DNA from 2 places in the Kitasatospora sp. NPDC087861 genome. Region 2 is predicted to be linked to the other one. Evidence: predicted binding sites of a transcription regulator. Region 2 holds the regulator's gene; the other holds the start of a gene.
What was found. Region 2 encodes HrcA, which represses chaperone genes, less so after heat shock. Its sites were predicted from a motif close to TTNGCACTCNGNNNNNCNGAGTGCNAA; they were not measured.
Positions count from the first base shown of each region.

Region 1: a site for HrcA is predicted at 9,706-9,732, ahead of groES (co-chaperone GroES). Genes of this name have one in related genera too.

Region 1 covers NZ_JBIUUS010000001.1:536,877-550,948, reverse strand. The annotation lists gene ACIOJE_RS02565 (hypothetical protein) at 1-540, shown strand, start outside; gene ACIOJE_RS02560 (GuaB3 family IMP dehydrogenase-related protein) at 599-1,726, opposite strand; gene guaB (IMP dehydrogenase) at 1,919-3,421, opposite strand; gene ACIOJE_RS02550 (sigma-70 family RNA polymerase sigma factor) at 3,672-4,388, opposite strand; gene ACIOJE_RS02545 (response regulator transcription factor) at 4,727-5,338, opposite strand; gene ACIOJE_RS02540 (WhiB family transcriptional regulator) at 5,900-6,226, shown strand; gene ACIOJE_RS02535 (LysR family transcriptional regulator) at 6,386-7,381, opposite strand; gene groL (chaperonin GroEL) at 7,512-9,143, opposite strand; gene groES (co-chaperone GroES) at 9,260-9,565, opposite strand; gene ACIOJE_RS02520 (SAM-dependent methyltransferase) at 9,845-11,032, shown strand; gene ACIOJE_RS02515 (polysaccharide deacetylase family protein) at 11,050-11,967, opposite strand; gene ACIOJE_RS02510 (hypothetical protein) at 12,048-12,293, opposite strand; gene tsaD (tRNA (adenosine(37)-N6)-threonylcarbamoyltransferase complex transferase subunit TsaD) at 12,305-13,396, opposite strand; gene rimI (ribosomal protein S18-alanine N-acetyltransferase) at 13,389-13,868, opposite strand; gene tsaB (tRNA (adenosine(37)-N6)-threonylcarbamoyltransferase complex dimerization subunit type 1 TsaB) at 13,892-14,072, opposite strand, start outside.
Region 2 covers NZ_JBIUUS010000004.1:325,757-339,828, reverse strand. The annotation lists gene ACIOJE_RS08885 (ABC transporter ATP-binding protein) at 1-1,546, opposite strand, end outside; gene ACIOJE_RS08880 (AMP-dependent synthetase/ligase) at 1,905-3,905, shown strand; gene hemW (radical SAM family heme chaperone HemW) at 3,964-5,193, shown strand; gene ACIOJE_RS08870 (Uma2 family endonuclease) at 5,235-5,792, shown strand; gene ACIOJE_RS08865 (DUF3097 domain-containing protein) at 5,799-6,626, opposite strand; gene ACIOJE_RS08860 (hypothetical protein) at 6,673-7,257, opposite strand; gene htpX (zinc metalloprotease HtpX) at 7,313-8,233, opposite strand; gene hrcA (heat-inducible transcriptional repressor HrcA) at 8,495-9,529, shown strand; gene dnaJ (molecular chaperone DnaJ) at 9,607-10,746, shown strand; gene ACIOJE_RS08840 (16S rRNA (uracil(1498)-N(3))-methyltransferase) at 10,828-11,577, shown strand; gene ACIOJE_RS08835 (PDZ domain-containing protein) at 11,649-14,072, shown strand, end outside.

The DNA of each region.
Region 1 (14,072 bases), on a different contig from region 2:
GACGGCCAGTCGGGCCGGCCGCGCACCGCCCAGCACTACTCGGTCGCACCCGCCCCGGACACCCCCGAGGGCTACGTCGCGCCCGGTATGCCCGGTGTCCCGGTGGCCGGATACGTCCCGGCCGCCGCCTCCCCCCGGAGGGGCCCGCGCCGCCGCACCGCCCTGGCGGTCGCCCTCGCCGTCCTCGCCATGCTGCTCGGCGGTCTGGCGTACGGCTGCGCACCGGCCCGAGCCGCGGACAGCCTCGGCTGGCTGGCCATCGCCCTCGCCGCCCTGGTCGCCCTACCGCTCGGCCGCCTCGGCGGCCGCAGCCGGGTGCTGCCGCTGCTCGGCGCGGTGCTCGCGGCCGGCGCGCTGCTGCTGGGCCAGCTGACCGGCCAGGTCCGCCGGGTGCACGCGGCCGGCCCGGGCCCGCGCGGACTGCCGCACGACGTCCTGGCGCACTGGCGCGCCGAGCTGCGCGCGCTCGACCTCGCCTTCTACGGCATCGCCCTGGTCGGCGGGTTCCTCCTCACCCGCCGCACCGCCAACCGCGGCTGACCCCCGGACAGCCCGAAGGCCCCCGCCCGAACCGGCGGAGGCCTTCGCCACACGTGCCTCAGCGGTGGTTGAGCGCCGGGTTGACGGTCACCTCGACCCGCTGGAACTCCTTGAGCTCGGTGTAGCCGGTGGTGGCCATCGCGCGGCGCAGCGCACCGAACAGGTTCATGGTGCCGTCGGGGGTGTGCGACGGACCGGTCAGGATCTCCTCGGTGGTGCCGACCGTGCCGAGGTCCACCCGCTTGCCGCGCGGCAGCTCCTCGTGGACGGCCTCCATGCCCCAGTGGAAGCCCTTGCCGGGCGCGTCGGTGGCCCGGGCCAGCGCGGCACCGATCATCACCGCGTCGGCGCCGCAGGCGACGGCCTTCGGGATGTCGCCGCTGTAGCCGACGCCGCCGTCCGCGATCACGTGCACGTAGCGGCCGCCGGACTCGTCCATGTAGTCGCGGCGGGCGGCGGCCACGTCGGCGACGGCGGTGGCCATCGGCACCTGGATGCCGAGGACGCCGCGGGTGGTGTGGGCGGCGCCGCCGCCGAAGCCGACCAGCACGCCGGCCGCGCCGGTGCGCATCAGGTGCAGGGCGGCGGTGTAGGTGGCGCAGCCGCCGACGATCACCGGGACGTCCAGCTCGTAGATGAACTGCTTGAGGTTGAGCGGCTCGGCGGCGCTGGAGACGTGCTCGGCCGAGACGGTGGTGCCGCGGATGACGAAGACGTCGACGCCGGCGTCCACGACGGCCTTGGAGAACTCGGCGGTGCGCTGCGGCGAGAGCGCGGCGGCGGTGACCACGCCGGAGTCGCGGACCTCCTGGATCCGCTGCTTGATCAGCTCGGCGCGGATCGGTGCGGCGTAGATCTCCTGCAGGCGGCGGGTCGCGGCGGCCTCGTCGGTGATCGTGGCGATCTCGTCGAGCAGCGGCTGCGGGTCCTCGTAGCGGGTCCAGAGGCCTTCCAGGTTCAGCACGCCGAGGCCGCCGAGGCGGCCGATGGCGATGGCCTGCTGCGGCGAGACCACGCTGTCCATCGGGGCGGCCAGGAACGGCAGCTCGAAGCGGTAGGCGTCGATCTGCCAGGCGATCGAGACCTCCTTCGGGTCCCGGGTACGGCGGCTGGGGACGACAGCGATGTCGTCGAAGGAGTACGCCCGTCGGCCGCGCTTGCCTCGCCCGATCTCGATCTCAGTCACTTCGAGCCCTTCTGGTTTGTTGCTCATGCCCGCCGGGTCACCCCGGCCGCCCCCAGTATCCCGCACCCTGGAACTCGCGCGCTCGCCTCCGCGGCGTCCTGCCCAGACGCCCCCGGCACCCCCGCCCCCGGACGCACCGGAGGGGCCCGTCGCCACGAGCGCGGCGACGGGCCCCTCGACGGTTCGGACGACTCAGCGGTTGGAGTAGTTCGGCGCCTCGACGGTCATCTGGATGTCGTGCGGGTGGCTCTCCTTGAGGCCCGCCGAGGTGATCCGGACGAAGCGGCCCTTGCTCTCCATCTCGGCGATGGTGGCGGCGCCGACGTAGCCCATGGTCTGGCGCAGGCCGCCGACCAGCTGGTGCAGCACGGCCGACAGCGGGCCGCGGTAGGGCACCTGGCCCTCGATGCCCTCGGGGACGAGCTTGTCGTCCGAGGCCACCTCGGCCTGGAAGTAGCGGTCCTTGGAGTACGAGCGGCCCTGGCCGCGGGACTGCATGGCGCCCAGCGAGCCCATGCCGCGGTAGGACTTGAACTGCTTGCCGTTGATGAACATCAGCTCGCCCGGGGACTCCTCGCAGCCGGCCAGCAGCGAGCCCAGCATCACGGTGTCGGCGCCGGCGGCCAGCGCCTTGCCGATGTCGCCGGAGTACTGCAGGCCGCCGTCGCCGATGACCGGCACGCCGGCCGCCTGGCAGGCCTGGGCGGCCTCGTAGATGGCGGTGATCTGCGGGACGCCGATGCCGGCGACCACGCGGGTGGTGCAGATGGAGCCGGGGCCGACACCGACCTTGACGCCGTCCACGCCGGCGTCGATCAGCGCCTGGGCGCCGTCCCGGGTGGCCACGTTGCCGCCGACCACGTCGATCCCGACGGCCGACTTGATCTTCTCGATCCAGGCCAGCGCGTTGTGGCTGTGGCCGTGCGAGGTGTCCACCACCAGGAAGTCCGCGCCGGCCTCGACCAGGGCCTGGGCCCGGTCGAACGCCTCGGCGCTGGCGCCGACGGCGGCGCCGACCAGCAGCCGGCCCTCGGCGTCCTTGGCGGCGTTCGGGTACTGCTCGGCCTTGACGAAGTCCTTGACGGTGATCAGGCCCTTGATCCGGCCCTCGTCGTCGACCAGCGGGAGCTTCTCGATCTTGTGGCGGCGCAGCAGCGCCATCGCGTCCTCGCCGGAGATGCCGACCTTGCCGGTGATCAGCGGCATCGGGGTCATGATCTCGCGGACCTGGCGGCTGCGGTCCGACTCGAAGGCCATGTCGCGGTTGGTGACGATGCCGAGCAGCTTGCCGGCCTCGTCGGCGATCGGCACGCCGGAGATGCGGAACTTGGCGCACAGCGCGTCGGCCTCGGCCAGCGTGGTGTCCGGGCCGACCGTGATCGGGTCGGTGACCATGCCGGACTCGGAGCGCTTCACCAGGTCGACCTGGTTGGCCTGGTCCTCGACCGACAGGTTGCGGTGCAGCACGCCCACGCCACCCTGGCGGGCCATCGAGATCGCCATCCGCGCCTCGGTGACCTTGTCCATCGCCGCGGAGAGCAGCGGGATGTTGACGCGCACGTTCCGGGAGACCCGCGAGGAGGTGTCGACCTGGTTCGGCAGCACCGCGGAGGCCCCGGGCAGCAGCAGGACGTCATCGAACGTGAGCCCGAGCATCGCGAACTTCTCGGGTACGCCTGCGGCGTTGTAAGACATTTGGGGGTACCTTCCGTGGCCGGCCTAATCCGCTCACGCCCTGAGGGTGGGGGCGCGTAAATCGCTCACTCGCGCAGACTGCCGAAGCCGGATGGCCTTGGAGGAACCTCCAAGGGAACCCCACGCGCACCCGCGAAACTTTGGCAACCCGCCCAGGCGCCGATACCCCATCGTACTGGCACCGCGAATGTGTCCTCGTGTGCCCTTGACAACACCGGCCACCCGTGGCTCATTCCGGCCGGTCAGGGGTTCAGGAGGACTCCTCGGCGAGCGCCCGCAGCCGGCTGAGCGCCCGGTGCTGCGCCACCCGGACGGCGCCCGGCGACATCCCCAGCACCTCGCCGGTCTCCTCCGCCGAGAGCCCGGCGGCGACCCGCAACAGCACCAGTTCGCGCTGACGGGCCGGCAGGTTGGAGAGCAGTTCCTTGGCCCAGGCCGCGTCGCTGCTCAGCAGCGCCTGCTCCTCCGGGCCGAGCGCCTCGTCCGGCACCTCCGGCAGGTCGTCCTGCGGGACGACCGTCGAACCGGGCCCGCGCATCGCGGCCCGCTGCAGATCCGCGATCTTGTGCGCGGCGATGCCGTAGACGAAGGCCTCGAACGGCCGCCCCTGGTCCTTGTACCGGGGCAGCGCGCACAGCACCGCGACGCAGACCTCCTGCGCGACGTCGTCCACGTGGTGCCGGGCGCCGCCGGGCAGCCGGACCAGCCGGCCGCGGCAGTAGCGCAGCGCCAGCGGGTGGACGTAGGCGAGCAGGGCGTCGATGGCCGGGCCCTCACCGCGGACGGCGGCCGCGACCAGCTCGCCCACCAGCGGCGAGCCGCCGGCGCCGAGCACCGGCGGGCGACCGGGGCCGGACTCCGCGCCGGGGCCACCGGGGTCGGCGTACGACGGATCGCCACCGGGGCCGGAGGGCTCGGCCTCCACCGGGTCCGCCTGGCCGGCCGCACCGGCGACGTCGTCACGCATCGGTCCATGGTGCCTGGTCGAGCGGGAAAACGCGGCACCGCGTCCGGAGTTGTGCACCGGAACGTTATGCGGTGCGGCACCGTGCGGCGTGCCGCCGCGCACCACCGGCCCCTCCTGCACCGTGCCGCCTCCCGCCCCGCCGCCGTCGGTGGTCCCGCCTGTCGCGCCGTCCGCCGAGTGTCCTGCGACCGTGTGGTTCGCCGCAGTGCCTGTCCGCTGGTCCCCGAGGTGCTCCACTCCTCCATGGTGCAACCTCGGGGCCGTAACGTCACACGCCCGTACGGCGTCCGTCCCGGGAACCGCCGGCGGTGCGCCGCAGCCGGCGGCGCCACCGACGGTCAGCGGACCAGGCCCCAGCGGAAACCCAGCGCCACCGCGTGGGCGCGGTCGGAGGCCCCGAGCTTCTTGAACAGCCGTCGGGCGTGGGTCTTGACGGTGTCCTCGGACAGGAACAGCTCGCGGCCGATCTCGGCGTTGCTGCGCCCGTGGCTCATGCCCTCCAGCACCTGGATCTCACGCGCCGTCAACGTGGGCGCCGCGCCCATGTCGGGGCTGCGCAGGCGGCGCGGAGCGAGCCGCCAGGTCGGGTCGGCGAGGGCCTGGGTGACGGTGGCCCGCAGCTCGGCGCGCGAGGCGTCCTTGTGCAGGTACCCGCGGGCGCCCGCGGCCACCGCGAGCGCGACCCCGTCGAGGTCCTCGGCGACGGTGAGCATGATGATCCGCGCGCCCGGATCGGCGGACAGCAGCCGCCGGACCGTCTCGACCCCGCCGAGGCCGGGCATTCGGACGTCCATCAGAACGAGATCGGAGCGGTCGGCCACCCAGCGGCGGAGGACCTCCTCCCCGTTCGTCGCGGTGGTGACCCGGTCCACACCGGGTACGGTCGCGACCGCGCGGCGAAGCGCCTCGCGGGCGAGCGGGGAATCGTCGCAAACGAGAACGGAAGTCATGACCGTCGTCCTCCGCAGCTGATCCGCGTCACGTTGAGCCTCCTGGCTGGTACGAACCTCTCCGACACGGCCGATCGGCGACAGACTCCGTGCTGATCGCCTCAACTTCCCCGCGATCGTTCCCGACGTCCGGCGCCCGCTAACCGCCTCCACACTTCCAACGACCGTCACTCGAATGAGTTACGGCCTTCAGGGCCATCTCCACCACTGTACGTGGCCGACCCGTTACCGATCAGCCGCATCGCGGTGCACACGCCGCACTTTTGCCCAGCTCGCGCGCGGTCGGCGTACGACCCGCACACCGGTACGGAGTGTCGTGCGCCCCCCGGCCACCCGATTGCCACGCCCGCACCCGGCGAACTCATTGCCCACTTTGCCCGCTTTTATAGCTTTCGTATGGTCATTGACTGTTGTGCCACTCTGTGGGTGACTTGTCCATGGAGTTGCCGTAAGTCATATTTCCAGGTGTCCACACCAGTGCATCGACGCCCCGCCGCGCCGCCCAGCAGCAGCCCGCTGAGCGCCGGCCCACGGCCGACGAGCCTCTGAAGGGAATGAGCCATGGCAGATTTCTCCCGCCTCCCCGGCCCCAACGCGGACCTCTGGGACTGGCAGCTCTCCGCAGCCTGCCGTGGCGTGGACAGCTCGCTCTTCTTTCACCCCGAAGGCGAGCGGGGGGCCGCGCGCAGTTCGCGTGAGGCCAGCGCCAAGGAGGTCTGCATGCGCTGTCCGGTGATCACCGAGTGCGCGGCGCACGCGCTGGCGGTCCGCGAGCCGTACGGCGTCTGGGGTGGGATGACCGAGGACGAGCGCGAGGAGATGCTGGGGCGCTCGCGGCACCGGCTGGTGGAGGTCCCGCTGACCCCGCCGGCGGTCGCGCAGCACTAGCTCCGCCTCCGTGGCGCGCCGTGAAGAAACGTTTCTTCGCGGCGCCTCAGGCTGTCCAGCCCGGTTCGGGACCCAGGGCCACCCGAAGGCCCCTCCCGACCTCCGGAGCCTGCCCGGCCTCCGGGCCGCCCGGCTCCGGGCCCGCCCGACCGCCGGACGTCAGCGTCCGGCCGCCCCCGCCAGCCGCTCCAGCATCAGCGCCACGGCCGGCACCTCGGCCAGATCCGGCAGGGTCAGCGCGACCACCTGCCGCACCGCCGGCGCCCCCGCGGCGGTCCGCACCGGCACCGTCGACACCCCGTCGGGGCGCACCGACTCCAGCGCCAGCCGGGGCAGCACCGCCACCCCCAGCCCGGCCGCCACCAGGCCGACCACCGCCGGGTAGTCGTCGGTCGCGAAGTCGATCCGGGGCTCGAAACCCGCCGCCGCGCACAGCTCCACCAGGTGCCCCCGGCACTGCGGGCAGCCCGCGATCCACTGCTCCCCCGCCAGCTCCGCCAGCTCCACCGGCCTGCCGCGCCCCGCCAGCCGGTGTGCGGCGGGCAGCAGGCCCACCAGCGGGTCGTCCAGCAGCGGGGTGACCACCAGATCGGACCAGTCGGAGCCGGCGCTCAGCTGCTGCGCCTCCAGGTTGGCCTCGGCCCGGGCCTCGCGCGGCGTCCCGTGCGCGGGCGCCGGCAGCGCGGCGGCCCCGTCGGACTGCGGGTAGCGGAAGGCCAGCGCGATCTCGCACTCGCCGCCGCGCAGCATCGCCAGCGACTCCGGCGGCTCCGCCTCGACCAGCGACACGCACACCCCCGGATGGCTGTCCCGCAGGCGGGCGACCGCGGGCGGCACCAGGGTGGAGCTCGCGGTCGGGAAGGAGACCAGTCGCACCCGTCCGGCCCGCAGCCCGGCGATCGCGGCGATCTCCTCCTCGGCGGCGGAGAGCCCGGCCAGGATCCCGGTGGCATGCTTGAGCAGGACCCGCCCCGCCTCGCTGAGCTGCATGCCCCGGCCGGAACGGACCACCAGCGGGGTGTCCACCGACTTCTCCAGGGCCTTCATCTGCTGACTGATGGCGGGCTGCGTACAGCCCAACTCGCGAGCGGCGGCGGAGAAGGAGCCGGTGCGGGCGACGGCACGCAGAACGCGCAGGTGGCGGGCCTCGATCATGCCTCAGTTATAAGGCAATCTTTGCCAATGGCAAAATTCTACTGATAGTTGAAGGGTCAAACGCCGGGCGCGCCGGAGGCCCGGCCGCACCCCGAGGGGCGCGGACCGGGCCTCCGGTCACCGTCAGGCGTCAGTGCGAGTGGCCGTGACCGTGGGAGTGGCCGTGACCGTTGTCGGCCTCCTCCTCCTTCTTCTCCACCACGAGGGTCTCGGTGGTGAGCAGCAGGGAGGCGATCGAGGCCGCGTTCTCCAGGGCGGAACGGGTGACCTTGACCGGGTCGATGACGCCGGCCTTCACCAGGTCGCCGTACTCGCCGGTGGCGGCGTTGTAGCCCTGGCCGGCCTCCAGCTCGGAGACCTTGGAGGTGATGACGTAGCCCTCCAGGCCGGCGTTCTGGGCGATCCAGCGCAGCGGCTCGTGCAGCGCCTTGCGGACCACCGCGACACCGGTCGCCTCGTCACCCGACAGGCCCAGGCCGTCGTTCAGCACCTTGGCGGCGTGTACCAGGGAGGCGCCACCACCGGCGACGATGCCCTCCTCGACCGCGGCACGGGTCGCCGAGATGGCGTCCTCCAGGCGGTGCTTGCGCTCCTTCAGCTCCACCTCGGTGGCGGCGCCGACCTTGATGACGCAGACGCCGCCGGCCAGCTTGGCCAGGCGCTCCTGCAGCTTCTCGCGGTCCCAGTCGGAGTCGGTGGCGGCGATCTCGCCCTTGATCTGGGCGACGCGGCCGGCCACGGCCTCGGTGTCACCGGCACCGTCGACGACGGTCGTCTCGTCCTTGGTGATGGTCACGCGGCGGGCGGTGCCCAGCACGTCCAGGCCGACCTGGTCGAGCTTGAGGCCGACCTCCTCGGAGATGACCGTGCCGCCGGTCAGGGTGGCCAGGTCGCCGAGGATCGCCTTGCGGCGGTCGCCGAAGCCCGGGGCCTTGACGGCGACCGCGTTGAAGGTGCCGCGGATCTTGTTCACCACGAGGGTGGACAGCGCCTCGCCGTCGACGTCCTCGGCGATGATCAGCAGCGGCTTGGAGGCACCGCCCTGCAGGATCTTCTCCAGCAGCGGCAGCAGCTCCTGGATGGAGGAGATCTTGCCCTGGTTGATCAGGATGTACGGGTCCTCCAGGACCGCCTCCTGCCGCTCCGCGTCGGTGACGAAGTACGGCGACAGGTAGCCCTTGTCGAACTGCATGCCCTCGGTGAAGTCCAGCTCCACGCCGAAGGTGTTCGACTCCTCGACGGTGATGACACCGTCCTTGCCGACCTTGTCGATCGCCTCGGCGATCAGCTCGCCGACCTGGGTGTCCTGCGCGGAGAGGGACGCGACGGCGGCGACGTCGTCCTTGCCCTCGATCTCACGGGCGATGGACAGCAGGTGCTCGGAGACGGCGGCGACGGCCTTGTCGATGCCCTTCTTCAGAGCGGCCGGGCCGGCGCCGGCGGCGACGTTGCGCAGACCCTCGTTGACCAGGGCCTGGGCCAGCACGGTGGCGGTGGTGGTGCCGTCACCCGCGACGTCGTTGGTCTTGGTGGCGACCTCCTTGACGAGCTGCGCGCCAAGGTTCTCGTACGGGTCGTCCAGCTCGACCTCACGGGCGATGGTGACACCGTCGTTGGTGATGGTCGGGGCGCCGAACTTCTTGTCGATGACGACGTTGCGGCCCTTGGGGCCGATGGTCACCTTGACGGTGTCGGCCAGCTTGTTGACACCGCGCTCCAGCGAGCGGCGGGCGTCCTCGTCGAACTGCAGGATCTTCGCCATGTTCCCTATTCCCTCGGGGCTACGACCGGCCCACCGGCCGCCGAACTACGTGAACCAACAACCACGCCCCGGGCCCCTGTCACTTGGGACACGGATCCGGGGCGGGTCGGAACGACTTACTTCTCGATGATCGCGAGAACGTCGCGGGCCGAGAGGACGAGGTACTCCTCGCCCTGGTACTTCACCTCGGTGCCGCCGTACTTCGAGTACAGGACGATGTCACCGACGGCGACGTCGAGCGGCAGACGCTGGCCATCCTCGAAGCGGCCCGGGCCGACAGCCAGGACGACGCCCTCCTGGGGCTTCTCCTTGGCGGTGTCCGGGATAACCAGGCCGGAGGCCGTGGTGGTCTCGGCGTCGAGCGGCTGGACCACGATGCGGTCCTCAAGCGGCTTGATGGCAACCTTGCTGCTGGTGGTCACGTCCGAGCTCCCCTTCGGAGATTACGGGGTTTCTAACGGGTAGGAGCGAACTTGCGAGCCTGCCGTCGCGGGGGTCAGGCACGCGTCTTCGCGTTAGCACTCCCCCACTGGGGAGTGCCAAGGACGACCATAGGCCGGTGTTAGCACTCAGTCAACCAGAGTGCCAACGGCGCGCCCGAGAACCCGCGCCACGGACGGATGGCCGTACGCGTGTACGGTCGGCCCGCCTGTCGGCGGGGCGGATCCGCCGCCCGCCGGGGCGTCCACGGCCCACCGCCGCTGACCGGTCAGAATGGCCCCGTGGACACCGAGAACCTCCAGCCGCTGCTGACTCCCGAGGGCCAGGCCCTGCTCGCCGAGCTGCGCGAGTTCGCGCCCGAGGAGGAGCTGGCCCTGGCCACCCGGCTGCGGCGGGAGCACCCGGCCGAGCTGGTGTCGGCGGCGTTCGGGCAGGCCCGGCTGCGGCAGCGGGCCCGGGCGAAGTTCGGGGCGGACGCCGACCTGATGTACTTCACGCCCAACGGCGTCGAGCAGTCCACCCGGCGCAGCGTGGCCGAGTGGCGGGCGCGGCGGTTCGCCGAGCTGGGCGTCCGGCGGCTGGCCGACCTGTGCTGCGGCATCGGCGGGGACGTGCTGGCGCTGGCCCGGGCCGGGATCGAGGTGCTGGCCGTCGACCGGGACCCGGCGGCCTGCGCGGCCACCGCCGCCAACGCGGCCGCCCTGGGCCTGGCCGACCTGGTCCGGGTGCGCTGCGCGGACGTCGCCGAGGTGGACGTCACCGGCTACGACGCGGTGTTCACCGACCCCGCCCGGCGGACCTCGCGCGGCCGGGTGTTCGATCCGGAGGCGTACGCCCCGCCGCTCTCCTGGGCGATCGAGGCCGGCCGCCGGACCCCGATCGGCGCGCTGAAGGTGGCGCCGGGCATCCCGCACGAGGCCGTCCCGGCGGACGCCGAGGCGGAGTGGGTCTCCGACCACGGGGACGTCAAGGAGGCGGTGCTCTGGTTCGGCACCGAGGCCGCCCGCCCGCACCGCGCCACCCTGCTGCCGCAGGCCGCCAGCCTCACCGGCGGCGACCTGCCCGACCCGCCGGCCGGCCCGGTCGGACGCTACCTGTACGAGCCGGACGGCGCGGTGATCCGGGCCCACCTGGTGGCCGAGGTGGCCGAGCAGGTGGGCGGCCGGCTGATCGACCCGAAGATCGCCTACCTGACCTCGGACGAGCTGGTCGCCACCCCGTACGCGCACGCCTTCGAGCTCACCGACGTGCTGCCGTTCCACATCAAGCGGCTGAAGGCGCTGCTGCGCGAGCGCGGGGTCGGCACGGTGGTGATCAAGAAGCGCGGGATGGCGATCACCCCGGAGGAGCTGCGCCGCCAGCTCAAGCCCTCCGGGCCGAACTCCGTCACGGTGATCCTCAGCCGCACCGACAACGGGCCCCTGATGATGCTGGGGCAGCCGGTCTGACGGCCGTACGGGCCGGGCTACGAGGCGGGCGCCTGGATGTAGTCCTCCAGCCGGGCCACCGAGAAGCCCTGCTCCTGGATCCGGGCCAGCAGGTCGCCGAACATCTGGGTCATCGTGGCGCCCTTGAGCTCCTTCGGGCCGCGGAAGTGCGCCAGGATGATGTCCCCGGACTTCAGCTTCTTGTCCGCCGCCTGGTACTGCATGTCGTGGATCTGCATCGACTCGCGCCAGAGCACGATCGCGCGCGGACCGCACTGCTGCACCGAGTTGTTCAGCGTCGGGGTGTTGGCGCCGTCCCCGAACGGCGGGCGGAACAGCAGCGGGGCGGTGCCGTACTGCTGGGTGAGCGCGGACTGCGCGTCGCAGATCTCGGACTTCTGCTTCTCCGCCGGGATCTTGCTCATCACCGGGTGGTCCACGGTGTGGTTCTGGATGTGGTTGCCGAGCGCCTGGAGCGGCTTGAAGTAGCCGTAGTCGTTCTTGACGATGTCCCGGGTCAGGAACATCGAGATCGGCACCTTGAGCTCGGTCAGCATCTCGACGAACTTCGGGTCCTTCTCGGCGCCGTCGTCGATGGTGATGAAGACGACCTTGTCGGTCGTCTTCACCTCGCTGAACACCGGCACGGTGCCGGTCCGTTCGAGCTTGATGGGCTTGTCGGTGGGCGGCGCGGGGGCCGGTGCCAGCGGCTTGAGGTTCCACTTCGCCCAGGCCGCCGCGTCCGCGCCGGCCGGGGCCGGGGCGGTCGGGGCGGGGGTGCCGGCCGCGCTGGTCGGCGCGGCGGCGCCGGTGGGCCGGGGTCCGGCCGCCGAGGTGCCACCGCCCGCCGGGGCCGCGGCGCCGCCGCCGTTGTCGCCGCATCCGGTGGCCAGGGCCAGCAGGGCCAGCGCCCCCACCGCGTACGTCCTGGTCCTGCTCCGACCGTCCCTGTTCACCGCACCGCGCTCCCGGTTCCCGTCCAGCTTCTTCTCAGCTATGCACGGTAGCGGCCACGGCGGCGGTTCCCGTCCAGGGCCTATTCGACGTGCTCGCTGGTGAAGGACCAGCGGTGCACCGGGCGGCCGAGCAGCTCGGCCGGCGGGTCGGCGACCGGCACCGGCTCGCCGCTCCACCAGGTGATCAGCAGCACCCTCTCGCCGGGCGCACCGAACAGCTCGGCACGTTCCAGCCCGGCCGATCCGCGCACTGCGGGCAGCGCCAACTCCCGTACCCAGGCGGTGAGTTCGGGCCCGCGCCCGGCGGCGGCGAGGGCCTCCCACATCGCGGCGACGGTCACTCGGTGCCGCCGGTGAGGGCCGCGTAGGCCTGGCCGTGGAAGTCCGGGTGGGGCACGTGCACCTCGGTCACCGGCAGCGAGGAGTCCGCGGACAGGTCGAACGCGGACGGGGTGCGGTCACGCCACACCATCTCGGAGCCCAGTGCGGCCACCATCGCGCCGTTGTCGGTGCACAGGCCCGGCCGGGGCACCCGCAGCCGGATGCCGGCCCGGTCGCAGCGCTGCTGGGCCATCTCGCGCAGCCGCGAGTTGGCGGCCACCCCGCCGCCGATCATCAGGTGGTCGACGCCGTTGTCCTTGCACGCCTTGACGGCCTTGCGGGTGAGCACGTCGGTGACGGCCTCCTGGAAGGACGCCGCCACGTCGGCGATCGGCACCTCCTCGCCGGCCCGGCGCTTGGCCTCCACCCAGCGGGCGACGGCGGTCTTCAGGCCGGAGAAGGAGAAGTCGTACGCCGGGTCGTTCCGGCCGCTCAGGCCGCGCGGGAAGGCGATCGCCTTGCGGTCGCCCTCGCGGGCGGTGCGGTCGACCACGGGGCCACCGGGGAAGCCCAGGCCGAGCACCCGGGCGACCTTGTCGAAGGCCTCGCCGGCCGCGTCGTCGATGGTCGCGCCGAGCGGGCGGACGTCGCTGGTGATGTCCTCGCTGAGCAGCAGCGAGGAGTGCCCGCCGGAGACCAGCAGCGCCATCGTCGGCGAGGGCAGCCGGCCGTGCTCCAGCTGGTCGACGCAGATATGCGAGGCGAGGTGGTTGACCCCGTACAGCGGCTTGTCCAGCGCCCAGGCGTACGCCTTGGCGGCACTGACGCCGACCAGCAGCGCGCCGGCCAGGCCGGGGCCGGCGGTGACGGCGATGCCGTCCAGGTCGGCGGCCTTGACGCCGGCGGTGTCCAGGGCGCGCTGGATGGTCGGGACCATCGCCTCCAGGTGCGCGCGACTGGCGATCTCCGGGACGACGCCGCCGAAGCGGGCGTGGTCGTTGACGCTGGAGGCGACCGCGTCGGCCAGCAGCGTGGTGCCGCGCACGATGCCGACGCCGGTCTCGTCGCAGGAGGTCTCGATGCCGAGGACGAGCGGTTCGTCAGCCATGGCGGGTGTCCTTAAGGTCCTTCGGGTCAGTGCTCGGGTGGTCGAGGCGCATCACCAGCGCGTCGACGTTGGCGGGCTGGTAGTAGCCGCGCCGGATGCCCACCGGCTGGAAGCCGTAGCGCTCGTACAGCCGCTGGGCGCGCGGGTTGTCCACCCGCACCTCCAGCAGCAGTTCGGCGCAGCCGCGCCGGGCGGCCTCCCGGATCAGGTCGGTGAGCAGCGCCGCGCCGAGGCCGGCGCCCTGGTGGCGCCGGTCGACGGCGATGGTCTGGACGTCGCCCTCGCCGGCGATCACCATCAGTCCGGCGTAGCCGACGACGGCGCCGTCCGGGGTGGTGGCGACGGTGTAGTGGCGGGTGCCGCCGGAGTGGGTCTCGGCCAGCTCGGACCAGTACATCCCGGTGGACCAGGCGTCCTCGGGGAAGAGCTCCAGCTCCAGCTCCAGCACCGGCGCGATGTCCCACCAGCGCATCGGGCGCAGGGTGGTGCCGTGGTTCACGCCGGGAGCACCGCCTTGTAGCCCGCCGGGACCTGGGCGTCCGGACGGCGCAGGTACAGCGGGACGTTCGGCAGCAGCTCGCGCCCGGCGGCCAGCTCGGCGGCGGCGAAGGCGGCCAGGGCGCCGGCCGACACGTGCTCGGGGCCGTGCGCGCCGGGGAAGGCCTCGGGGTAGAGC
Region 2 (14,072 bases):
GGGAGAGGGCCTTGCGCAGCCTGGCGTCGGTGGCGTAGTCGAGCGCCGAGAAGGAGTCGTCGAACAGGTAGACGTCGGGCTTGCGGACGAGCGCCCGGGCGATGGCCAGGCGCTGGCGCTGGCCGCCGGAGACGTTGCCGCCGCCCTGGGCGATCGGGGCGTCCAGGCCCTCGGGCAGCTTCTCGACGAAGTCCTTGGCCTGGGCGATCTCCAGGGCGTGCCAGAGCTCCTCGTCGGTGGCGTCGGGCCGGCCGTAGCGGAGGTTGCTGGCGACGGTGCCGGAGAACAGGTACGGCTTCTGCGGGACGAGTCCGACGCTCTCGGCGATCGCCTCGGGGGCGAGTTCGCGCACGTCGACGCCGTCGAGCAGGACCTGGCCGGAGGTGGCGTCGAAGAGCCGGGGTACGAGCCCGAGCAGGGTGGACTTGCCGCTGCCGGTGGAGCCGATGACGGCGGTGGTCTCGCCGGGGCGGGCGGTGATGTCGATGCCGCGCAGCACCGAGGCCTCGGCGCCGGGGTAGCGGAAGTCGACGTCGCGCAGCTCCAGGTTGCCGCGGCGCAGCACCTCGGTGATCGGCGTGGCGGGCGGGACGACGCTGGAGGAGGTGCCGAGGACCTCGTCGATGCGCTCGGCGCAGACCTCGGCGCGCGGCACCATCATGAACATGAAGGTGGCCATCATGACGCTCATCAGGATCTGCATCAGGTAGGAGAGGAAGGCGGTGAGCGCGCCGATCTGCATGGCGCCGCTGTCGATCCGGTGGGCGCCGAACCAGAGCACGGCGACGCTGGAGACGTTCACGACCAGCATCACGGCCGGGAACATGAACGACATCAGCCGGCCTACCTGGAGGGCGACGTTGGTGAGGTCCCCGTTGGCGCCGGCGAAGCGGGTCTGCTCGTGGCCGTCCTTGACGAAGGCGCGGATGACCCGGATACCGGTGATCTGCTCGCGCAGGATCCGGTTCACCGTGTCGATCCGGGTCTGCATGCTGCGGAACTTGGGGCGCAGCGAGCGGACCAGCAGGAGGACGACGATGCCGAGCAGCGGGATGACGGCGAGCAGCAGACCGGACAGCGGCACGTCCTGGTTGAGCGCCATGATGATGCCGCCGACGCACATGATCGGCGCGGCCACCATGAGCGTGAAGCTCATCAGGGCCAGCATCTGGACCTGTTGGACGTCGTTGGTGGTGCGGGTGATCAGCGAGGGGGCGCCGAACTGGCCGACCTCGCGGGCGGAGAAGCTCTGCACGCGGTCGAAGACGGCGGCGCGGAGGTCCCGGCCGAAGGCCATCGCGGTGTGGGCGCCGTAGTAGACGGCGCCGATCGAGCACAGCGCCTGGATCAGGGTGACACCGATCATCACCCCGCCGACGCGCAGGATGTAGCCGGTATCGCCCTTGACCACGCCGTCGTCGATGATGTCGGCGTTGAGCGTCGGCAGGTAGAGCGCCGCCAGGGTGGACACCAGTTGGAGCACCACGAGCAGGGCGATCGGTCGGGAGTATGGGCGCAGGTACGCCCGGAGCAGTCTGATCAGCACTTGCACACTCTTGTCGTCGGCGGGTGGATTCGCATCCCAATTCTCGTTCTTTGGTGCACTCGTACAGACGATTCCCAGGGTGTGAACCGGAGGTTTGTCCAGCCCTTTGCCGAATCGCCCGGTGGGCCCGGTTGCGCGGTTCACCCGGGGTCCTGGCGGGGTCGTCGAACGGGCACCGGCGCCGTGGCGGTGTGCCGACGGTCCGTGCCCTCTTACGGAATGACCGATTTCCCCCTAGGCTGCTGATTGCCCCCTTGTTACTCGCCGGTACCGTCCGGGTTACCCGGGGGCCCGGCGACCGCCCCCCACGGGCGCCGCGACAATCCCTCAGACGGCCACCCGCCCCCGGAGGTCCTCGTTGAGTTCCGCGCAGTCCCTGATCGACTCCGGCAGTGCCGACATCGTCGCCGGGCGTCCCGCCTCCGTCGCCCACCTGTTCCTGGAGCGGGTCGCCGCCACCCCGAACGCCGAGGCCTACCGCTACCCGGCCCCGGTCGACGAGCACGCCGCGGACGGCGCCCCCGGCGCCGAGCAGTGGCGCTCGCTCACCTGGGCGCAGACGGCGGCCCGGGTCAAGGCGGTGGCCGCCGGCCTGATGGCGCTCGGCATCCAGCCGGAGGACCGGGTCGCGCTGGCCTCCTCCACCCGCGTCGAATGGATCATCGCCGACCTCGGGAACATGTGCGCGGGCGCCGCCACCACGACCGTCTACCCGAGCACCAACACCGACGAGACCGCCTTCATCCTCTCCAACTCCGGCTCCAGGGCGCTGTTCGCGGAGAACGCCGCCCAGCTCGCCAAGGCCGTCGACCAGATCGAGCAGCTGCCCGAACTGCGGACCGTCATCCTCTTCGACGCCCCCGAGAGCACGGCCCCCGGGAGCGCGGCCCCCGAGACCGGCGCGACCGGGTCCGGCGCGACCGAGTCCGGCGCGACCGCGACCGAGGTCCCCGGGACCGCCGGCCTCGCCCTGCTCACCCTCGCCGAACTGGAACAGCGCGGCGCCGAGTACCTGGAGCAGCACCCGGACGCGGTCGAGAAGGCGGTCGCCGCGCTCGACAAGGAGCAGCTGGCCACCCTCATCTACACCTCCGGCACCACCGGCCGCCCCAAGGGCGTGCGCCTGGTGCACGACTGCTGGGCGTACGAGGGCCGGGCTCAGGAGGCCAGCGGGCTGCTGCGCTCCGACGACGTCCAGTTCATGTGGCTGCCGCTGTCGCACGTGTTCGGCAAGACGCTGATCTCCGGCCAGATCGCCACCGGCCACGTGATGGCCGTGGACGGCCGGGTCGACCGGATCATCCACAACCTGCCGGCCATCCGGCCGACCGTCATGGCCTCGGCGCCGCGCATCTTCGAGAAGGTCTACAACGGCATCGCCGGCCGGGCCCGGGCCGAGGGCGGCGCCAAGTACAAGATCTTCCGCTGGGCCGCCAAGGTCGCCCGCGAGCACGCCCGGGCCGTCCAGGAGAGCCGGATCGCCACCGGCACCGGAACCGCCCCGCTGGGCCTGCGGCTCCAGCACACCGTGGCCGACAAGCTGGTCTACGCCAAGATCCGCGCGGCCTTCGGCGGCCGGCTGCGCGGCGCCGTCTCCGGCAGCGCCGCGCTCGCCCCCGAGATCGGCTTCTTCTTCCTCGGCGCCGGCGTGCCGATCCTGGAGGGCTACGGCCTCAGCGAGACCAGCGCCGGCTCCTGCGTCAATCGCGAGGAGGACGTCCGGATCGGCACGGTGGGCCGCGCGCTGCCCGGCACCGAGGTCCGGATCGCCGAGGACGGCGAGATCCTGCTGCGCGGCCCCGGCGTCATGCGCGGCTACCACGACCTGCCGGAGAAGACCGCCGAGGTGCTGGAGGCCGACGGCTGGTTCCACACCGAGGACATCGGCGAGCTCGGCCCCGACGGCTTCCTGCGGATCACCGACCGCAAGAAGGACCTGTTCAAGACCTCCGGCGGCAAGTACGTCGCGCCCAGCGAGGTCGAGGGCAGGTTCAAGGCGGCCTGCCCGTTCGTCAGCAACATCCTGGTGATCGGCAACGGCCGCAACTTCTGCACCGCGCTGATCGGCCTGGACGAGGCGGTCATCATGCCGTGGGCCGCCGAGCACGGCCTGGCCGGCAAGTCCTACGCCGAGGTGGCCGCCGACCCGCAGGTGCACCAGCTGATCGACGGCTTCGTCCGGCGGCTCAACGCCGACCTGCAGCGCTGGCAGACGATCAAGAAGTTCCACCTGCTGCCGCGCGATCTCGACATCGAGCACGGCGAGCTCACCCCGAGCCTGAAGATCAAGCGCCCGGTGGTCGAGCGGACCTACGCGGACGCCGTCACCGCGATGTACGCGGGCGCCAACGAGGCCTGAGCCGCCCCGCCCCCGTACGGCTCACCGGTTCGGGTGAGCCGTACGGGACAATGGGGTCATGCCCTCCGCACTCCCCGACGGCGAACCGGTGCCGTCCGACGGTTCCCTGCCCGCGCACGCCCGCACCGGTCTCGGGCAGCGGCCGTTCGGCTTCTACCTGCACGTGCCGTACTGCGCCAGCCGCTGCGGCTACTGCGACTTCAACACCTACACCGCCACCGAGCTGCGCTCCTCCGGGGCCGTCGCCTCCCAGGAGACCTACGCGGACAACGTGGTCGCCGAGATCCGGCTGGCCCGCAGGATCCTCGGCCCCGTGGACCTCCCGGTGCAGACCGTCTTCCTCGGCGGCGGCACCCCCACCCTGCTGCCCGCCCGCGACCTGGTGAAGATGCTCGCCGCACTGCGCGAGGAGTTCGGGCTCGCCGACGGCGCCGAGGTCACCACCGAGGCCAACCCGGAGTCCGTCGACCCGGCCTACCTGGCCGAGCTGCGCGAGGGCGGCTACAACCGGGTCTCCTTCGGCATGCAGAGCGCCCGCCCGCACGTCCTGCAGCTGCTCGACCGCCACCACACCCCGGGCCGCCCCGAGGCCTGCGTCGCCGAGGCCCGCGCCGCCGGCTTCGACCACGTCAACCTGGACCTCATCTACGGCACCCCCGGCGAGTCCGACGACGACTGGCGGGCCTCCCTGGACGCCGCCATCGGCGCCGGGCCCGACCACGTCTCCGCCTACTCCCTGATCGTCGAGGACGGCACCAAGCTCGCCGCCCGGGTCAAGCGCGGCGAACTGCCGATGATCGACGACGACGTGCACGCCGACCGCTACCTCATCGCCGAACAGGCCCTCAGCGCCGCCGGTTACTCCTGGTACGAGGTCTCCAACTGGGCCACCACCCCCGAGGGCCGCTGCCGCCACAACGAGCTCTACTGGACCGGCGCCGACTGGTGGGGCGCCGGCCCCGGCGCGCACAGCCACGTCGGCGGCGTCCGCTGGTGGAACGCCAAGCACCCCGCCGCCTACGCCCAGGCCCTCGCCGAAGGCCGCACCCCGGCCCTGGGCCGTGAGGTCCTCGCCGAGGAGGACCGCCGGGTCGAGCGCATCCTGCTCGAACTGCGCCTCGCCGAGGGCATCCCGCTCACCCTCCTCACCGACACCGGCCGCCAGGCCGCCGCCCGCCACCTCGCCGACGGCCTCCTCGACCCCGACACCCACGCCGCCGGCCGCGCCGTCCTCACCCTCCAGGGCAGGCTGCTGGCCGACGCGGTCGTACGTGACCTGGTGGACTGACATTCGTTGACGTGGGTGTCAGCCGTCGGAGGGAGCGTGGGATGACCGCCATCGATGATCGGATGACCGGGATCTTCGAGAACCTGGAGGTGCCGGAAGGCGTCAAGGCCGAGCTCATCAGGGGGGAAATCGTGATGACGGCCGGGCCTGACATGGTCCACAACCTCATCGTCCTGGCGATTCAGCACCAGCTTCCGTACGGTCGGTGGCGTCCCCTCACGACCCAGGACCTGGGGATCCCCGGCCAGGCGAGCGAACCCCAGCCCGACCTGGTCGTCTTCGAACGCGGGGCGGTCGAGGAGCACGGACGACTGCTGCCGTCGCCTGCCGTCACCCTGGTGGTCGAGGTGGTGTCGAAGACCAGTGTCGATCGTGATTACCGGACCAAGCGGGAGCTCTATGCCGAGGGCACCGTCCCCGCGTATCTGATCGTCGACCCGATCAAGGGAGTCTGCGTGCTGCTGACCGAGTTGGGCAAGGATCCCGGGTCCGGGCTCCCGAGGTACATGTCCGAGCGGACCAGTAAGTTCGGCGAGCCCGTCCCCGTCGGCCTGCTCGATGTCGATCTGGACACCACGGACTTTCAGCAGTACGTCTGACCTACCTCACCCCGGGAGCGTCACGAAGTCGATCAACTCCTCGACGCGGCCCAGGAGCTCCGGCTCCAGGTCCTTGTAGGTGTCGACCTTGGAGAGGATCCGCTTCCAGGCGGCGGGGGTGTTCACCGGCCAGCCGAGGCGGCGGCAGACGCCCTCCTTCCACTCCTCGCCGCGGGGGACGGCGGGCCAGGCGGGGATGCCGACGGAGGAGGGCTTCACGGCCTGCCAGATGTCGATGTAGGGGTGGCCGACGACCAGGACGGCGTCGCCGGTGACCTGGGCGGCGATGCGGTGCTCCTTGGTGCCGGGGAGCAGGTGGTCGACCAGGACGCCGAGGCGGCGGCCCGGGCCGGGGGCGAAGTCGGCGACGATCGCGGGCAGGTCGTCCACGCCCTCCAGGTACTCGACGACCACGCCCTCGATCCGCAGGTCGTCGCCCCAGACCCGTTCGACCAGCTCGGCGTCGTGCCGGCCCTCGACGTAGATCCGCGACTCGCGGGCGACCCGGGCCCGGGCGCCGGGGACGGCGATCGAGCCGGAGGCGGTGCGGCCAGGCGCCCGCGAGGGGGCCGGGCCGGTCGGGCGCACCAGGGTGACCACCCGGCCCTCCAGCAGGAAGCCGCGCGGCACCAGCGGGAACACCCGGTGCTTGCCGAAACGGTCCTCCAGGGTGACGGTGAACCCCTCGGCGGTCCGCTCGCACCGCACCACCGCGCCGCAGAAGCCGGTCGCCGCCTCCTCCACCACCAGGTCCCGCTCGGCGGGCACCTCCGGGGCGGGCTGCTGCCTCTTCCACGGCGGGGTCAGGTCGGGTCCGTACTGGCGGCTGTGCATGCAGGTGACTATAGGCAGCGGCAGCGCCCGAGGATCGGACGGCCCGTCACAGGCCCGGCGCGCCCCAGACCGGGAACCAGCGGCTGAGGTCCTTCTCCAGCCGCAGGTCGTTCCCCAGCAGCGCGTTGACCTGCAACTCCAGCGGGCTGTTGCGCCGCTCCCCGCCGCCGGGCATCGGGGCGAAGGGGTAGAAGGTGCCGCGCTTGTAGAGGTAGACCAGCGCCAGCGACTGCCCCTGCCCGTTGCGGAAGGCGACCAGCGAGCAGAGCAGCTGGGGTCCGAAGCCGTTCGCCTCCAGCTCGCTGTTGACCGCGTGCAGGTCGTTCACCAGCTCCGGCAGCTCCTCGGGGGTGTGCCGGGCGAGCAGCCAGGAGTAGCCGTAGCCGTCCTTGGAGGCCTCCACCGGGACGCCGCCGCGCTCGGTGTCGGCGTCCAGCAGCGCCCGCACCTGCTGCTCGACCTGCCCGAAGGCCGCGCCCTCGACGGCGGCGAAGCAGACCGAGCCGAGGCCGGTGGGGGTGAACCCGGCCCCGGCCTCCAGGGTGAGGGCGGCGGACGGTACGCCGAACAGCTGGTCGAGGTCGGGCTTGACGGGCTTGGTGCGCCCGAACAGGGCGTCCAGGATTCCCACGGCGGTCCTTTCAGGAGGGTGCGGGCGGAGTCGGGCGGAGCGGCGGAGGGGGGAGTCAGCGGCCGAGCTGCTCGGAGATCTTCGCCAGCTGCTCCAGCCGCTTCTCCAGCGTCGGGTGGGTGGAGAACAACTGGGCGGCGGTCTCCCGGGCGCTCAGCGCGGGGGCGAAGTAGAAGGCGTTGTAGGGCTGCGCCTGGCGCAGGTCCTTGCTGGGGATGGCGGCGATCTGCCCGGTGACCTTGGTGAGCGCGGAGGCGAGGGCGCTGGGGCGGCCGGTGAGCTGGGCGGCGGAGCGGTCGGCGGCGAGTTCCCGGTAGCGGGAGAGCAGCCGGGTGAGCAGGAAGCTGATGGCGTAGACGACCATCGACACCAGCGGGATGACCAGGGCGGCGATCGCCGCGTTCTGGTCGTTGTTGTTGCGGCCGCCGCCCATGAACCCGCCGTACATGGCGATCCGGGTCATGGCCCCGGCGAGGACGCCGAGGAAGCCGGCGATGGTCATCACCGCGACGTCCCGGTGGGCGACGTGGGACAGCTCGTGGGCGAGGACGCCCTCCAGCTCCTCGGGTTCCAGCCGGCGCAGCAGGCCGGTGGTGACGCACACCACGGCGTTCTGCGGGTTGCGGCCGGTGGCGAAGGCGTTCGGCATGTCGTTGTCGGCGACCGCCACCCGGGGTTTGGGCATGTCCGCCAGCGCGCAGAGCCGGTCGACGGTGCCGTGCAGTTGCGGGTACTGCTCAGGGGTCACCTGGTGGGCGCCCATCGCCCGTTCGGTGATCTTGTCGCTGAACCAGAACTGGGCCACGAACAGCCCGCCGGAGATCAGGACGATCAGTGGCCAGGCGCCGCGCAGCAGCACGATCAGCAGGCCGGTGAAGCCGACGTACAGCAGCCCGATCACGAACATCGTCACGACCATGCGGCCGGTCAGGCCGCGGTCGGGCGCGAAACGGGTGTGCTGGCCCGAGCTCGACATTGCTTGCTCCTCCATTCGCCGTCGCTTTCGATGCTGCCACCCGGACGGCCCCGCGGCACCACCCCCGCGCCGGGAACTGCGGGCAGGATCACTCCGGCCGGGCCGTTCCTGCCGTTGGGCCCGGGCCTTACACTGGCAGGTACGGTTTTGGCACTCGGGTATGACGAGTGCCAAGGCGGGTCCCGGAACCGGGTGTCCCGGAACGGGCAGCAGCATGTGCGACACAAACGGACAACGCGCGAAGACGGAGGTGTGTGCCCCATGGCCGGTGAGGTTCGCCAGCTCGACGACCGCAAGCTGGCCGTGCTCCGCGCGATCGTCCAGGACTACGTGGGGACCGAGGAGCCGGTCGGCTCCAAGGCCCTGGTGGAGCGGCACAACCTCGGGGTCTCCCCGGCCACCGTCCGCAACGACATGGCGGCGCTGGAGGAGGAGGGCTACATCCACCAGCCGCACACCAGCGCCGGGCGCATCCCCACCGACAAGGGGTACCGCCTGTTCGTCGACAAGCTTGCCGAGGTCAAGCCGATGAGCGCCCCCGAGCGCCGGGCGATCCGGCACTTCCTGGACGGCGCCGTCGACCTGGACGACGTGGTCGCCCGGACGGTGCGGCTGCTCGCCCAGCTCACCCGGCAGGTCGCGGTGGTGCAGTACCCCTCGCTGTCGCGCTCCACCGTCCGGCACATCGAGCTGGTCGCGCTGGCCCCGACCAAGGTGATGCTGGTCCTGATCACCAACACCGGCCGGGTCGAGCAGCGGATGGTGGACTGCCCGGGCCCGGTCGGCGAGACGGTCCTGGCGGACCTGCGGGCCCGGATCAACGCGCGGGCCGTCGGCCAGCGGCTGCCGGACGTGCCGGGCTTCCTGGAGGAGCTCCCGGCGGGTTTCGAGCAGCCGGACCGGCCGACCGTCAGCACCGTCCTGGCGACGCTGTTCGAGGCGCTCGCCGAACAGAACGAGGAGCGGATCATGCTGGCCGGCACGGCCAACCTGACCCGCTTCGGGCACGACTTCCCGCTCACCATCCAGCCGGTGCTGGAGGCACTGGAGGAGCAGGTCGTCCTGCTCCGCCTCCTGGGTGAGACCGCGGACGCCGCGATGACGGTCCGGATCGGGCGGGAGATCGCCTACGAGGGGCTGAATTCCACCTCGGTGGTCTCGGTCGGCTACGGTTCGGGCGACGAGAGCGTGGCCAAACTGGGTGTGATCGGTCCGACCCGGATGGACTATCCGGGCACAATGGGGGCGGTGCGAGCGGTGGCACGGTACGTGGGTCAGATCCTGGCCGAGTCGTAGCAAACAGTCGCTGTCGGTCATCTGACGGCGACATCCCAGTCGCAGCACTACTACAGGCGGAACAAGCGGAGCATTTGGTGGCCACGGACTACTACGCGGTACTCGGCGTCCGACGGGATGCGGGGCAGGACGAGATCAAGAAGGCGTTCCGGCGCCTGGCACGCGAACTGCACCCGGACGTCAACCCGGACCCGAAGACGCAGGAGCGGTTCAAGGAGATCAACGCCGCCTACGAGGTGCTCTCCGATCCGCAGAAGCGGCAGGTCTACGACCTCGGCGGTGACCCGCTCTCGCCGGGCGGCGGGGGCGCGGGCGGCTTCGGCGCGGGCGCGGCGGGCTTCGGGTTCTCCGACATCATGGACGCCTTCTTCGGCGCCGCGGCCGGCCAGCGCGGCCCACGCTCGCGCACCCGCCGCGGCCAGGACGCCATGATCCGGCTGGAGATCACCCTGGAGGAGGCCGCCTTCGGCACCACCAAGGAACTCCAGGTCGACACGGCCGTCACCTGCACCACCTGCAGCGGCGAGGGCGCGGCCCCCGGCACCTCCGCGCAGACCTGTGACATGTGCCGCGGCAAGGGCGAGGTCTCCCAGGTCACCCGGTCCTTCCTGGGCCAGGTCATGACCTCCCGCCCCTGCCCGCAGTGCCAGGGCTTCGGCACCGTCGTGCCGACCCCGTGCCCGGAGTGCGCCGGCGACGGCCGGGTCCGCGCCCGCCGCACCCTGACCGTCAAGATCCCGGCCGGTGTCGACAACGGCACCCGGATCCAGCTGGCCGGCGAGGGCGAGGTCGGCCCCGGCGGCGGCCCGGCCGGCGATCTGTACGTCGAGATCGCCGAGACCACCCACCCGACCTTCCAGCGCCGCGGGGACGACCTGCACTGCACCGTCACCATCCCGATGACGGCCGCGGCCCTCGGCACCCAGGTGCCGCTGCAGACCCTGGACGGGCTGGAGGAGGTCGACATCCGGCCCGGCACCCAGTCCGGCCAGTCGATCCCGCTGCACGGCCGGGGCATCACCCACCTGCGCGGGGGCGGCCGGGGCGACCTGATAGTGCATGTCGAGGTGCAGACGCCCGGCAAGCTCGACGCCGAGCAGGAGGAGCTGCTGCGCCGGCTCGCGGTGCTGCGCGGCGAGGAGCGGCCGTCCGGCCAGTTCGCGCCGGGCCAGCAGGGCCTGTTCTCGCGTCTGAAGGACGCGTTCAACGGCCGGTAGCCGTCCGCGTGGGGGTGCCGGGGCTCTGCCCGGCACCCCTTTCGCGTTCCCGATCCGCCCCCACCACCGGAGGTTCCCCGCATGACCGCCCCCGTCTTCGTCGTCGAGACCGAGCGGATCGCCGCCGCCGCACCCGGCTCCGTGGTGCGCCTCGACGGGCCGGAGGGGCGGCACGCGGCCGCGGTGAAGCGGCTGACGGCGGGCGAGGCGGTGACCCTGGCCGACGGGCTGGGCCTCGGGGTGGACGGGACGGTCGCCGAGGTGCTCGGCAAGGACGCGGTCGACGTCACGGTGGCGTCCGTGCGCCGGGAGCCCGAGCCGGCGCCGCGGATCGTCGTCGTCCAGGCGCTGCCCAAGGGCGACCGCGGCGAGCTCGCGGTGGAGACCATGACCGAGGTCGGCGTGGACGTGGTGATCCCGTGGGCCGCCTCGCGCTGCATCACGCAGTGGAAGGGCGACCGGGGCGCCAAGGCGCTCGCCAAGTGGCGGGCCACCGCCCGGGAGGCCGGCAAGCAGTCCCGCCGGCTGCGCTTCCCCGAGGTGCGCGAGCCGGTGACCACCCGGCAGCTGGCGCCGGTCCTGGCGGGGGCGGCGTTCGCCGCCGTGCTGCACGAGGAGGGCGCCGAGCCGCTGGCGCTGGCCGCGCTGCCCGAGGGCGGGGACGTGGTGCTGGTGGTCGGCCCGGAGGGCGGTGTCTCCCCGGAGGAGCTGGCCGCCTTCGCCGAGGCGGGCGCGAAGCCGTACCGGCTGGGCCCGTCGGTGCTGCGCACCTCCACCGCCGGGGTGGCCGCCGGCGCGCTGCTGCTGGGCCGTACCGGCCGCTGGTCGTAGCGGGCTCCGGTCGGGGCGGGAGTCCGCGAAAATCGGCCCGCGCGGTGTGCGTGGGTGCCTACGCTGACCGCGTGACGGAACCCCTGAGCACCTCCGCGGGCGCCTATCTGCGCCACCCCCATCTGCACGGCGACCTGGTCACCTTCGTCGCCGAGAACGACGTCTGGCTGGCCCCGCTGGACGGCGGCCGGGCCTGGCGGCTGACGGCCGATCATCTGCCGGTCCACCACCCCCGGTTCGCCCCGGACGGGCGGCACATCGCCTTCACCTCCGCCCGGGACGGCGCGCCCGAGGTGCACGTGGTGCCGGTGGACGGCGGCCCGTCCCGCCGGCTCACCCACTGGGGCAGCGACCAGACCCAGCTGCAGGGCTGGACGGCCGACGGCCGCCCGATCGCCACCACCACCGCCGGCGAGGCCACCCTGCGCCGCACCTGGGCGCACGCGGTGCCGCTGGACGGTGGCGAGCCGGTGCGGCTGCCGTACGGACCGGTCGGCGGGCTCGCCTTCGAGCCGCAGGGCGCCAGGGTGCTGCTGGGCACCGTCAACAACCGCGAGCCGGCCTGGTGGAAGCGCTACCGGGGCGGCCGGGCGGGCAAGCTGTGGATCGGCCGGGACGAGTTCGCGCGGGTGCACGAGGACCTGGACGGCCAGCTCTCCTCGCCGCTGTGGGTGGGGGACCGGATCGCCTTCCTGTCCGACCACGAGGGCGTCGGCGAGCTGTACTCCAGCCTCCCGGACGGCTCCGACCTGCGCCGCCACACCACTTGCCCGGAGGGCTTCTACGCCCGCAACGCCACCACCGACGGCACCCGGGTGGTCTTCCACCGGGCCGGCGACCTGTGGCTGCTGGAGAGCCTGGCGCAGGGCGCCGAGCCGCGCCGGCTGGACGTCCGGCTGGCCGGCCCGCGCAGCGGCCGCCGGCCCCGCCCGGTGTACGCCGCGCACTGGCTGGAGTCCGTCGCCCCCGACCGCACCGGCCGGGCGAGCGCGGTGGTGGTGCGCGGCGGGGTGCACTGGCTGACCCACCGCGAGGGCCCGGCCCGGGTGCTGGACGAGACGCCGGGTGTGCGCGGGCGCCTCGCCCGGGTGGTGCCGGGCGAGGACGGCGCCCAGGGCGTGCTCTGGGTGTCCGACGCCGAGGGCGAGGACGCCCTGGAGTTCGCGCCCGCCGTGCAGGGCGCCGAGCGCCGCCGGCTGGCGGCCGGCCGGCTCGGTCGGGTCAACTCCCTGGTGGTGTCCCCGGACGGCAAGCAGGCGGCGCTCGGTGTGCACGACGGCCGGGTGCTGCTGGTCGCGCTCGCCGACGGCACCGTGCACGAGCTGGCCCGCAGCGCCGACGGCGAGGTCAGCGGGCTGGCCTTCAGCCCGGACTCGGCCTGGCTGGCGTGGTCGAGCCCGGTGGCGGGCCTGGGCCCCTTCTCGCTGCGCCAGATCGTGCTGGCCAACCTGGCCACCCGGACGGTCGGCGAGGCCACCCAGCAGCGCTTCATCGACACCTCGCCGGCCTTCACCGCGGACGGCCGGTACCTGGCGTTCCTGTCGGTGCGCAACTTCGACCCGGTCTACGACGCGCACGTCTTCGACCTGTCGTTCCCGAACGGCTGCCGCCCGTACCTGATCACGCTGGCCGCCGACACGCCGTCCCCGTTCGGGCCGCAGCGGGCCGGGCGCCCGCTCGGCGGGGAGGAGGACGAGCCGCGCGGCAAGAAGGCGGACGGCGAGGAGGCCGCCGCCGACGCCCCGCCGGTGACCAGGGTCGACCTGGACGGCATCGCCGACCGGATCGTGCCGTTCCCGGTCGAGGGCGGCCGCTTCGACTCGCTGCGGGCCGCCAAGGACGGCGTCCTGTGGACCAGGGCCCCGCTGCTCGGCGAACTCGGCGACGAGGCGGCCTCGCTGGACGAGGAGCGGCCCCGGCCGGCGCTGGAGCGGTACGACCTGAAGAAGCGTCGCGTCGAGCAACTCGTGCAGAGCGTCGACGAGTTCGCGGTCAGCGGGGACGGCGCCCGGGTGGCGGTGCTGGACGAGGGCGAGCTGCGGATCGTCCCCGCCGACCACAAGGCGAGCGGCGAGGACGACGAGGTGACCGTCGACCTGGCCCGGCTGCGGGTCACCGTCGACCCGGCCGCCGAGTGGCGCCAGATGTACGCCGAGAACGGCCGCCTGATGAGGGACAACTTCTGGCGCGCCGACCTCGGCGGCGTCGACTGGGAGGGCGTCCTGGACCGCTACCGGCCGCTGGTGGAGCGGGTCGGCTCGCACGACGACCTGGTCGACCTGCTCTGGGAGGTGCACGGCGAACTCGGCACCTCGCACGCCTACGTGCTGCCGTACGGCCTGCACACCGAACCCGCACGGCGCCAGGGCCTGCTCGGCGCCGACCTCGCCAAGGACGGCGACCGGTGGCGGATCGCCCGGATCCTGCCCGGCGAGTCCTCCGACCCCCGGGCCCGCTCGCCGCTGGCCGCGCCCGGCGTCGCGATCCGCCCGGGC